2 linked regions of the Thiorhodovibrio winogradskyi genome follow. The main gene of each other region encodes a partner of the protein of the gene in region 2 in a complex. Links are inferred from orthologs where the notes say so. Each region holds a gene or a part of one and is shown on either strand. Other genes may lie near its edges. The genes, in order: rne and pnp.

Evidence for each region.
Region 1: the proteins of pnp (region 2) and rne are in contact, whole or in part, in a cryo-EM structure (PDB 9QH0), measured with the Escherichia coli proteins. The link is inferred for Thiorhodovibrio winogradskyi from one-to-one orthologs.

What each region holds. Positions count from the first base shown.
Region 1 is NZ_CP121472.1:2,014,048-2,020,399, reverse strand. Bases 2,001-5,508 are described here. They hold rne (ribonuclease E), read left to right. Parts: upstream 2,001-2,332; coding sequence 2,333-5,308; downstream 5,309-5,508. Other genes in these bases: Thiowin_RS09000 (sulfotransferase), read left to right, coding at 5,322-5,508. Also shown: Thiowin_RS09015 (HAD-IA family hydrolase), read right to left, coding at 1-542; Thiowin_RS09010 (RluA family pseudouridine synthase), read right to left, coding at 655-1,641; more of Thiowin_RS09000, read left to right, coding at 5,509-6,352. UniProt on the Escherichia coli protein: Endoribonuclease that plays a central role in RNA processing and decay. Required for the maturation of 5S and 16S rRNAs and the majority of tRNAs. Also involved in the degradation of most mRNAs.
Region 2 is NZ_CP121472.1:1,269,315-1,275,110, forward strand. The notes cover bases 1-2,952. They hold pnp (polyribonucleotide nucleotidyltransferase), read left to right. Parts: upstream 1-398; coding sequence 399-2,507; downstream 2,508-2,952. Other genes in these bases: rpsO (30S ribosomal protein S15), read left to right, coding at 1-210; Thiowin_RS05825 (alpha/beta hydrolase), read left to right, coding at 2,570-2,952. Also shown: more of Thiowin_RS05825, read left to right, coding at 2,953-4,171; Thiowin_RS05830 (PilZ domain-containing protein), read right to left, coding at 4,220-4,504; Thiowin_RS05835 (hypothetical protein), read right to left, coding at 4,807-5,796. UniProt on the Escherichia coli protein: Involved in mRNA degradation. Catalyzes the phosphorolysis of single-stranded polyribonucleotides processively in the 3'- to 5'-direction. Also involved, along with RNase II, in tRNA processing.

The sequences.
Region 1 (6,352 bases), 750 kb from region 2 along the record:
GACGCCATGCCGGCATTGTTCGCCATCAGCAGATCGAATTCGGTATCGCCCACCATCAGGGCCGCCTCGGCGCGGGTGCCAAGCTCGTCGAGCAACTCAAACAGCATTTGCGGATTAGGCTTGGAAAGGGTCTCATCAGCGCAGCGGGTGGCGTGAAAATAGGGCACGAGCCCGGACTGCACCAGCGCCCGATCAAGCCCGCGGCGACTCTTGCCGGTCGCAACCGCGAGCAGCAGCCCCTGCTGGTGGAGCGCGCGCACCACCTCGGCGGCGCGATCAAACAATAGCGTTGGGGTGGGATCCTCGCCAAGAAAGCGGTTGCGATAAGCCTCTATCAGCCGGCTGATGAGTTCGGGGCGTGCCCGCGGACAGAGCGTCTGCATGGCCTCCTCAAGCCCAAGCCCGATCTGGTCACGCATCAACTCAGGCGCTGGCGGCTGGACATCCTGCTCGACAAAAGCCGCGGTCATGCAGTTGACAATGCGCGCGGCCGAATCCATCAGGGTGCCGTCCCAGTCGAAAATGATCAGTTCAACTTGCATGTGATGGGTTTGCGATTATGGGTGATGCAGTGAGTCATTGGCGGTCCTTTGGTCTTCTGCGTGAATCCATGGCCTGGCGGTCACCAGCGGCCAATCCCTCCACTTCCAAGGTTCAAACGCCCGCCTGGTGTCTCAGCCTCTGCAATACCTGCTGCAAATCCTCAGGCAACGGAGCGCGCACCACCAGGGGGTCCGCCTCTGGATGCGGGCGAAAGCCAAGTTCGGCGGCATGCAAGAATAAGCGATTCAGGCCCAGACTGCTCAGGCGCTGATTGTCCGTGGCATCGCCATATTTATCGTCACCGGCAACAGCTGCTCCAAGATGGGCCGCATGCACGCGGATTTGATGCGTCCGCCCGGTCTCCAGCCTGACATTCACCAGAGTACAGCCCGCGAACGCTTCCACCCGGAGAAATCCGGTCCACGCCGCCTTGCCCTCGGCATGATCGACCCGGACCACCCGTTCGCCACCGCGCAGCAGGTTCTTGCGCAGGGGTGCACGCACTTCGACCCGCTCACGCGGCAAGCCACCCACCAGCAAGGCCTGGTACTTTTTGCGTACCTGTCCCTCGCGCAATTGCCGATGCAGCCAGCGCAAGGTCGCGGTTTTTTTACTAATCAGCAAACAACCCGAGGTCTCGCGATCAAGCCGATGCACCAGTTCGAGCGACTGCGTCGGCCGCATGGCCCGCAGTGCTTCGATCAGTCCTAGACTCAACCCGCTACCGCCATGCACCGCGAGCCCGGCGGGTTTATCAATCAGAATCAGGCCCTCATCTTCATAGAGCACCGCATCCGACAGGCGTGCCTGCAATCCTGCCGTTGGCGCCGCCGCGGGCGCCGCCGGGTTGAGACGCAGCGGCGGCAAGCGCAGGGAGTCTCCCGCCTCGAGCCGGGTTGATGGCTTGACACGGCAACGGTTAACCCGCACTTCTCCGCTTCTTACTATGCGATAAATCAGGCTACGCGGCACACCTTTAAGGTGTGCGAGCAAAAAATTGTCGATGCGCTGCCCCTGGTGATCCGCCCCGATCTCAAGGTAGCGGACTCCGCCTGCGTCCTGGTTGACTGGACTTACTGGCGGCTCGACGGACGGCATCCGCCGGGGTTGCTTAGGTTTTTGGACGGGTTTCCGGATGGGTTTTTGTTTGCTCAATGGGTGTTTCGCTGCTATCTTGACTGATCGCTATCGAAGGATTGCGACCTGTTGGGGTCCATTCGCTGTGCCAGCCGATAAAAGTTTGCGGCACTGCTAACCTGACAGTTAATGTCGGAATTGGAGCTGGCATCCCGCCATTGTAGGCTGAAGGCCACTGTCGGATGCTCGTTATCTTCAGGGTTGCCCCTGAAGCTCGGCTCGTCCGACAGCGCGCGAGAAAACGACCGGTCAAGATCCCGTTGCGGTGAAACATCTGTTTCATTCTCCGGGTCGCCGAGATGCAGTGCTAACCAACTCGCCGCAATGACACCCGAACCAAGCAGGCTCGGGTGGTAGCAGAACAATCAGGCGCGACCCCACCGGGGGTGCGCAACCAGGATTGATCCGCGGGCTCTGGCGGAGCTTGCGGACCAAAGGATAACAACCTGCCGCGCGCAACAGTGTCGATGCATGGCCGGATCAGTGATGAGCGCGCGCGAGGCCACAAGCCGTCGCGCCGCCACCTTGCCCGGACACCATCGCCGCCAGGCCCCGCTCCCGCCCGGGGCCTGTACTGGCTTGCCACGAACAGACCCATCATGGGGTCTGTTCACAGCCGCCAGTGCGCGCTGTCCAAGAGATTTCACCAACAATGAAAAGAATGCTGATCAACGCAACTCAGCCCGAAGAGTTGCGCGTGGCCATCGTCGATGGTCAACAACTGTTCAACCTTGATATCGAGTCTCCCGGTCGCGAACAAAAAAAAGCCAATATCTACAAAGGAACCATCACCCGAGTAGAACCCAGCCTGGAGGCAGCCTTCGTTGACTACGGCAGCGAGCGCCACGGCTTCCTGCCGCTGAAAGAGATCGCTCGCGGCTATTTCGAGGGCGATCCGGCCAAGCCTGGCACCAAAAACAATATTCGCGGATTGATCCGCGAGGGCCAAGAGGTGGTGGTCCAGATCGACAAGGAAGAACGGGGCAACAAGGGCGCGGCCCTGACCACCTTTATCTCCCTTGCCGGGCGCTATCTGGTGCTGATGCCAAACAATCCGCGCGCCGGCGGCGTGTCGCGTCGCATTGAGGGCGCGGATCGCACCGAGCTGCGCGAGGCCCTGAGTCTGCTCGACATCCCCGAGGATACCGGGCTAATCGTGCGCACCGCTGGCGTGGGCAAGAACGCAGAGGAACTTCAGTGGGATCTCGACTACCTGACCCAGCTTTGGGACGCCATCAAGGCCTCCAGCGAGGAGCGCAAGGCGCCTTTCCTGATCTACCAGGAAAGCGATGTGATCATTCGCTCCATCCGCGATCATTTACGCGCGGACATTGGCGAGATCGTGGTGGATGATCCCAAAATGTACGAGAAGGCGCAGGCCTTCGTGCGCTCGGTCATGCCACACAACCTGAAGAAACTCAGGCTTTATCAGGACGAAGTCCCACTCTTCACCCGCTACCAGATCGAAAGCCAGATTGAATCCGCCTTCCAACGTGAAGTCCGCCTGCCCTCGGGCGGCTCGCTGGTCATCGACCACGGCGAGGCGCTGACCTCCATCGACATCAACTCGGCGCGCGCCACCAAGGGCGCGGACATTGAGGAAACCGCTCTCAACACCAACCTCGAAGCCGCCGACGAAATCGCCCGGCAACTGCGCCTGCGCGACCTGGGTGGGTTGTTCGTGATCGATTTTATCGACATGACGCCGGCCAAGAACCAACGCGAGGTTGAAAACCGCCTGCGCGACGCCCTCAAGCAAGACCGTGCCCGGGTGCAAACCTCGCGCATCTCGCGCTTTGGCCTGCTGGAGATGTCACGCCAGCGTCTGCGACCATCCCTTGGGGAATCGAGCCAGATTGTCTGCCCGCGCTGCAAGGGCCAGGGCACCATTCGCGGAGTCGAATCTCTCGCGCTCTCGGTGCTGCGCATCGTCGAGGAAGAGGCGATGAAGGACAGCACCGCGCGTATCCTCGCGCACCTGCCCATCCCGGTCGCGACCTATCTACTCAACGAGAAACGCCGCGCCGTTCTCACCATCGAAGACCGCCACCAGGTTGAGATTCTGCTGGTTCCCAACAAGAGCATCGAAACGCCCGAGTACCGCATTGAGCGCATTCGCAGCCAGGACGTGGTCAAATCCGGCAGCGACGATGCCGTCAGCTACGAACTCGCCGAGGATCTGACCGCCGAGGACAGCCATTCGCTAGCCACCACCAGCCGTCCCGCCGACGAGCCCGCCGTCAAGCAGCTCGCGCCCTCCATGCCGGCACCGCATCGCAGCGAGACGGCGCAAGCCGAACAGCGCCACCCGGGCGCCGCGGCCGCCGCCACCCATGAACGCAATGAGAATTTGCTCAAGCGTCTTTGGGTCACCTTCTTCTCGGCCGGTAACGACCAGACCACGCAATCTCAAGCGTCGGCATCCAAGCCCGCATCCGCGGCACCGCGCGAGGAACCCGCGCTCGCGAGCGAGAGCGCTGCGTCTCGTGGCCGTTCACCGCGCCGCGCACCGAACGGCCAGCGTCAAGATCGCCCAAGCAGCAGAGCACAGGCTGCCGCAACCACTGACATCCCAGCGGCCGTCACTGACGGCTCGTCCGACAGCAGCACTGACAGCCGACCAGGCACCGAACAGACGGGCGGCGAGTCAGCGCCAAGATCCGAGCGCTCGCGCTCCAGTCGCCGCGGCGGCCGCGGCCGCGGCAAAAGATCCGCCTCCAGCGAGGCCAACACCAATAGGCAGACGGAAGCAGGCGCAGCGCCCGAGGAACATCCCAGTGCGAATCCGGGCGTGGCGGACAGAGCCAACCACTGGAGTCCGGATCAAGGGTACGTCGGCGCACCGCGCGCGCCCGACATGGCCGCGGCGGATTCTGGCTCCCAGGGTGCTGAGGCGGACAGATCCGCCGATCAATCATCCCATGGCGATCAGAACGTCCCGCCCGACAGCGACAGCCAAGCAGGCGAGGGCGATGCGCCGCCGCGGCCGCGCTCCAGCCGCCGGCGCCGTGGCGGGCGTAACAGACGCAAGCCGAGTTCTCAGCCGGCCACGAACGGCGACGCCAAACCCGCGCAGGATGGCACAGCAGCGGCAGCGTCTGGCGCTCAGGGTACGGCGGAAACAGAAGACCCCAGAGCGGTTCCGGTGCAGGCAGAACCCCAGCCAACGGCGATTCATCAGCCGGCGCCATTCGCCGCCGAGCCGGCAATGAAAGACAGATTCCTGGAGCCATTCCCCACGAAGCCACCCTCCATGGAACGTCCCCCCATGGAAGCTTCCCGAGCGGAACCTCCACCGCTCACCAAGGCCGAGTCTCCGCCGCCCGCGTCAGAATCAAGACCACCGATGGACAACGAGTCCTCGCCTGCACAATCAGCCAGGCCTGGCACCTCGACCGAGCCATCGGCAACCGGATCCGAGCACCAGGAGCCCCGCGCTGGCGAAGCTGTTAGCAGCCCGGAACTGCTCCCAACTCAGACTCCAGTTCAGCAACCAGCTCCGTCAGCTCCGTCAGCTCCGTCAGCACAGACGCATCCTCAATCCGAGGCCCTGCCTCAGGAACGCTCGCCAGCCAAGGAGCCCGAGCGGCCATCCGCTGACAATCCGCCTGACAAGGAAACACCCTGAACATCTTCATTCGATGTTAAAGCTCTTTTTTCTCACAGCGAAGCGCTTCGCCAGCCTGGCTATCCAGAGCTTCGGCCGCCATCCGGCCATCGACGGGGGCTCGGCCTGGCTGCGACTGCGCCGCCGCCTGGTGATGATCGGGTTTCTCCCCTTTCTCGCGCTGGTACTCGCTATTCACTGGCTAGGCTTTCTGCTCGATGAGATCTTCTTTCGCGGCTACCGCAAGATACCCATCCGCGAACCTCTGTTCGTGCTGGGCGTACCGCGCAGCGGCACCACCAATCTGCATCGAGTTCTGGCGCGGGATGCGCAATTCACTACCTTCAGCACCTGGGAAAGCCTGTTCGCGCTCTCCGTGAGCGCACGCAAGTTCTGGCTTGGGCTGGCGCGACTCGACCGCTCCCTGGGCGGTTATCTGGCCCGCGCGCTGGGGTGGCTGGAACAACATGGCTTCGCCGCCATGGACGATGTTCACCCCATGACACTCAATGCACCAGAGGAAGATTATTTCGCCCTGCTACCGATTCTCTCCTGCTTTATCCTGGTCCTGCCCTTCCCCTTCCATGAGCGTCTGTGGGACATGGGTCAATTTGACCGCCGCATTCCAGTCGACGAACAGCAGGCGATACTCGCCTATTACCGCCGTTGCTTGCAGAAGCATCTCTACGTTCACGGGCCGGACAAGCGCCTGTTGTCCAAGAACGCGGCCTTCGCGCCCCTGGCCGGCGGACTCAGCCGCACCTTTACCGACGCCCGCTTTTTGATTTGTCTGCGCGAACCCGAGCGCACCCTGCCCTCGCAACTCAGCTCCATCGGGTCAGGTCTGGCATTCTTCGGCACGCCCGCGCGCAGTCCTTGGGTGCGGGATCAATTCATCGAGCAACTGCGGTTTTATTACCTGAACTTGGCGGCCCAATTGGGATCAACACCGCCCGAGCGCTGTGTCTGGGTGAGCATGAAAGCCCTGCGCGAGACGCTCGACAGCACCCTGTCCGACGCCTACCGGCAGCTGGGACTCCCGCTCTCGGATGGCTTCGCCGCCAT
Region 2 (5,796 bases):
GATACCGGCTCGCCCGAGGTGCAGGTGGCCCTGCTCACGGCGCGCATCAAGCAGTTGACCGGGCATTTCAACGAGCACAAACATGATCACCATTCCCGCCGTGGTCTGGTTCGCATGGTCAACTCCAGACGCAAGCTGCTGGATTATTTGAAAAGAAAGGACGTCGACCGGTATCGTGCACTGATCCAAACGCTCGGCCTGCGTCGTTAATGGCGCGTCATCCTTGGTGCCGGCCCCAAGCCCCGCGAGCGCGGGCCGGCGTGCCGCGCTGGCCCGTGATTGCCGGGCCCTTGTTGCCGGGTCCTTATGGCCGATCCCTTATTGTCGAGTTGTTACCGGCATGGCAGCCGCCGGTGCGCAGTCAGCCCCCTTTCAGACCTTAACGAGGCTTTTTTCCTGTGACTCATATCATCAAGTCCTTCCAGTACGGCGATCAGACCGTCACCCTCGAAACCGGCGAAATCGCCCGTCAGGCCGATGGCGCCGTCATGGTCAATATGAATGACACCGTGGTGCTGGTCACCGTGGTGATCGACAAACGTGCGACTGTTGAAAAAGACTTTCTGCCGCTGACCGTCGATTATCAGGAAAAAACCTATGCCGCCGGGCGCATCCCAGGCGGCTTTTTTCGGCGTGAAGGTCGCCCGAGCGAGGCCGAGATTCTGACCTCGCGCCTGATCGACCGTCCTATCCGCCCATTGTTCTCCGCTGGCTTTGGTCGTGAGGTGCAAGTGATCGCCACGGTCAAATCGCTCAATCCGGCGGTCAATCCCGAGGTTCCCGCACTCATCGGTGCCTCTGCCGCGCTGGCCATCTCTGGCGCGCCCTTCAATGGACCCATCGGTGCCGCGCGCGTCGGCTACAAGAATGGGGAATACCTGCTGAATCCGGCCATGATCGGCCTGACGCCGGACAGCGATCTCGATCTGGTGGTTGCCGGCACCGAACAAGCCGTGCTGATGGTGGAGTCCGAGGCGCGCGGCCTGTCCGAGGATGTCATGCTCGGGGCTGTGCTCTTTGGTCATGAGCAGATGCAAGTTGTTATCCAGACCATCAAGGAACTGGCTGCCGAGGTCAATAAGCCACCCTTGGAGTGGACCCCGGCGGCGACCGATCCCGAGCTGGCGCAAGCGGTCGCGGCCCAGGCCGCCGATGGCCTGGGCGAGGCCTATCGCATCAAGGACAAGATGGAACGCTACCGCGCGCTCGATCAGGTGCGCAACGCCGTCTATGCCGAGTTGTGCGGAGAGGATGAAAAGTGGCCGCAGCCATTGGTCTATGCCGCGCTTGAGAAGCTCGAGAAAGCAATCGTGCGCGGGCGCATTCTGCGTGGCGAGCCGCGCATTGACGGGCGTGACACCAAGACCGTGCGGCCGATCAGTATTCGCACCGGCGTGTTGCCACGCACCCATGGCTCGGCGCTCTTCACCCGCGGCGAGACCCAGGCGCTGGTGGTGACCACCCTTGGAACCGAGCGTGATTCGCAGATTATCGACGCTCTAGATGGCGAGCGGCGCGAAGCCTTCATGCTGCACTATAATTTTCCGCCTTTCTGCGTGGGCGAGACCGGCCGGGTCGGCAGCCCCAAGCGGCGCGAGATTGGCCATGGACGTCTGGCCAAGCGCGGCGTGCTGGCGGCCATGCCCAGCATCGAGGAATTTCCCTACTCGGTGCGGGTGGTCTCGGAGATTACCGAGTCCAATGGCTCCAGCTCCATGGCCAGCGTTTGCGGCACCAGTTTGTCGCTGATGGACGCGGGCGTGCCCGTGAAAGGCTCCGTGGCTGGCGTGGCCATGGGGCTGATCAAGGAAGGAACGGACTTCGCCGTGCTGACCGACATCATGGGCGACGAGGATCATCTCGGCGACATGGACTTCAAGGTGGCCGGCACCGCCGAGGGCATCAATGCCCTGCAAATGGATATCAAGATCGAGGGCATTACCCGCGAGATCATGCAACAGGCGCTGGCCCAAGCCAAGGATGGGCGCATGCACATTCTCGGCGAGATGAACAAGGTCATTGACCACCATCGCTCCGAGATGTCCGAGCATGCGCCGCGCATCATTGAGTTCAAGATCCATCCGGAAAAAATCCGCGATGTCATCGGCAAGGGCGGCTCCACCATCCGCGCCATCACCGAGGAAACCGGAGCCACCATCGACATCAATGACGAGGGCGTGGTCAAGATTTTCTCGGTGCAGAAATCCGCCGGCGAAGAGGCGAAAAAGCGTGTCCGCCTGATTACCGCCGATGTCGAGGTCGGCAAGATCTACGAAGGCAAGGTCGCGCGTTTGATGGACTTTGGCGCCTTTGTGACCATCCTGCCGGGACGCGATGGCCTGGTGCACATCTCCCAGATCTGCGAAGAGCGGGTGCAGAGCGTCAGCGACAAGCTCTCCGAGGGCGACCATGTGCGGGTCAAGGTGCTGGAGGTCGACAAGCAGGGCCGCATTCGTCTGAGCATGAAGGCGCTGACCGACGAGGAACGCGCGGCACCGGTTGAGTAGTGGGCAGTGCTCCGGCGACTTTCCAGGTGTTTAGGGCGGCTGGTTCCGCGTTTACAGGAACCTTGAGCGCGACTCCATCTAGCCAGCAACCAGTTCGTCCGCTCTGGCGGCCCTGGCACTGGCTGCCGCTGTTGCTGGGTTTGGCCGCGCTCATCCATGGCGGTTTGTTGCTGCACGGCATGGCAGCTGGGGTAGATGTTTCCTCTGAGCGTCTTGGGGACTTGCCCCTGATGCTTTACCTGCCGCAACTGGATGCTTCATCCCAAAGCACGGCCCAACCGACAGTCGTTATCGCGCACGGCTTTGCTGGTTCACATCAGCTGATGCGCTCCTTTGCGTTGAACCTGGCGCGTAACGGCTATGTGGTGGTGAGCTTGGATTTTCCTGGTCACGGCGACCATCGGGCACCGCTTGGCGGAAATCTGGGGTCTCCGGAGCGCTTAACCTCGTTGCTCGATGCCCTGAGCGGGGCCGTTGCCTTCGCGCAAGGGCAAAATCCCAATGCGGGGCTCGCCTTGCTAGGCCACTCGATGGCTGGGGATGTGTTGGTGCGTTATGCCAGCGAGCACCCAGCGGTGTCAGCTATCGTGGCCGTCTCGCCCTATCTGTCCGAGCCTGTTGACGCGGACTTCGCACCCAATCTGCTCTTCGTCTATGGCGCCTATGAGCCCGAAATGATCCAGCAACAGGGGCGCCAGGCCATGGCGGAGGTCGCTCCCTCGGGTGCTAAAGCTGAAACTACTTACGGCGACCCCCGCGACGGCGGGGCGCGTCGTTTGGTCATTGCCAATGGAGTGGAACACATCGGCGTGCTTTTTAACGGTCAGTCTCAGCGGGAGGCGCTCGACTGGCTGGATGTGAGTTTTGGTCGCCGCGCGCCTGATCAGCCTCCCGCGCGTCCCATACTGACCGCGGGTGTGGGGTTGGGCTGGCTTTACGCCGGCCTTGGTTTACTGGCCTGGCCGCTGTCGCTGCTGTTGCCGCCGATGGCAAGTCGGCCCTTGGGCGCGGGCTTGCGTTGGCGCAAGCTGATCATTGCCGGTCTGGGTCCCGCGGTCTTGACTCCATTGTTACTTTGGCCAATGCCGAGTGACTTTTTGCCACTGCTGATCGGCGATTACCTGGCGCTGCATTTTCTCCTTTATGGCTTGGTGACATGGGGTGCCTTGGCGCTGATCGGCGCTCTGCCGGAGTGGTCAGAGGTGGCCCGGGCGTCGCGCGCAAGTACGCCAGTTGTGTTAATGATGGGTTCCGCTGTGTGGCTCATCTATGCCATAGGCGGGTTCGGCTGGCCAACAGATGCCTTTGTGGCAAGTTTTTTTCCACCACTTGAGCGTTTACCGAGCTTGATGGTGCTATTGGTTGGCAGTTTTCTATACGCAAGCGCGGATGCCTGGCTGGTGCATGGACAAATGGGCGCGCGCGGGGCGGGGCTCTTTACCAAAGTGCTGTTTCTGCTTTCTCTAGTACTCGCTGTGGCACTGAATCTAAACGAACTGTTTTTCCTGGTAATCATTGTCCCAGCGATTTTACTGCTGTTTTTTGTCTACGGCTGGCTGGGGTTTTTATCCTATCGCCGCACGTGGCAGCCTTTTCTTGGTGCGGCTGCGAGTGCCTGTGTCTTTGCACTGACGGTCACGGCGACTTTTCCTGTGGTCGCTTGAGGAAAGTAATAGAACAAACCCGGCGCTAGCAGGCGCCGGGCGCGGAAATTAATCCTCGAACTCAAAGGCCACGAGCTTGCCTTGTTCACCCTTTGTGATGCGCACGACATGGCCGCGCTTTGTCAGTGGATCAATGCTGTCAGTTGCGCCATGTACAACAAACTCAAGTTTGTCATCCGCCGCGAGCGGAATGCCGGTATAGAAACTACAGCCTCCGGCGCTGAGATTCACCAATTTGACTTCCGCCGTAGATTGGTTGCCGAGATGGGTAATGCTGGCGCTGGTTTCAGTTGAAAGGCGCATGAAGCCGCGGCGGTCGTCGTATTGCATCATGGAGCTGTCCTCTATTTCAATTCGATGCATCCAGATCGGGCGCGCGCCGATCTGGGCTAAAACAATCGTGTGACCGGTAAGTCAGACTGGCCATTGGTTGCCGATCCGAGACAATGATACCCGCAAACCAAGCCGAAGGGGCAGGGTGGCACAGGGATTGTTTTGCGCAAGGCGCCAAAGGGCGCACCCGGTCAGCCGGGGGCTGGAGCCGGGTGTTCTGTGTAGGCGGATGACTGGTCGGATGACTGGGCGGATGTTTGGACTGTCCTGCAGGGTGACTGCGGGAAAGGCTATTAGGAGGATCAGACCGCGAGATCGATCTGTTGCACAGTGCCGGGTGAACCCTTGTCGGACAGGAAGACCCCTGATGAGCGAATTTGTCCAAGCAGCGCGTTGTCCTGATCTTTCAATGCAAAGGGGCTGGTCACATTTCCGAGGTAGATAGCACCAACGCCGCGCTCACCAAGCCCGACAAGTTGATCTTCACCCTCTGCTGTTTTTGACCAAATTCGTAGATTATTATACACAATGTCGTTTTCGTCGATCCAGCCATTGCCATCATCGTCGTGCTCAGAGAGTTCAGCGAAGCCTTCGCCGGTGGTTGGGCCGAAAAGTTCCGAGCCGTTATTGATTTTGCCGTCTTGGTTGCGATCCAGCGCGAGAAAGCCGCTGTCCGGGCCGACAAAGGCGATTTGCTCGGGGCGCCCATTGGAATCGATATCGAACTCAAAGCGGGTTGTTGTTAACTCGGCGGCGTTCCCGCCAAAATTCAACACAAGGGGATCCTTGAGGACGGCATCGCCGGCGCGGATACTCACAGATTGCTCGCGCAGAAACTCGCGACTCATGTTGAGCTCGACAGAAATATCAATGGTTTGGCCGTCGGCGGTCATGACTTGTCCTTGAGCGGAGAAGCTGGTGGATTCTGACTCGTAATGACGCTCATAGGAATCGTACTCAATGCCGAAGCCGGCGCTTTCATTGCCACTGCTTTGAGGTGAGGCTGCAGTGGCCCTAGCGTGAAGGCTGTTTAACTCAGTGGCCGTGGCCTCGGCTTGGCCCCTGGCCTCTTCCATCTTTTTGGCAAAGTCTCCCGGTGGCGCCAGTTTGAGCTTTTTGCCAGTGATGGATTCAATCATCTTTGTGAGTAACGAAAGCTTAAGCTTGTCCTCATCGCTGATATCGGTCTCTTTCGTGTTACTTGACACTGCAGCAACACTTTTCTTAGGTTGCGTGGCTTGGGCGGTGAGCGATAGCTCTAGGTTATCGGCCAGGCTGGCAATGCGGGCCTG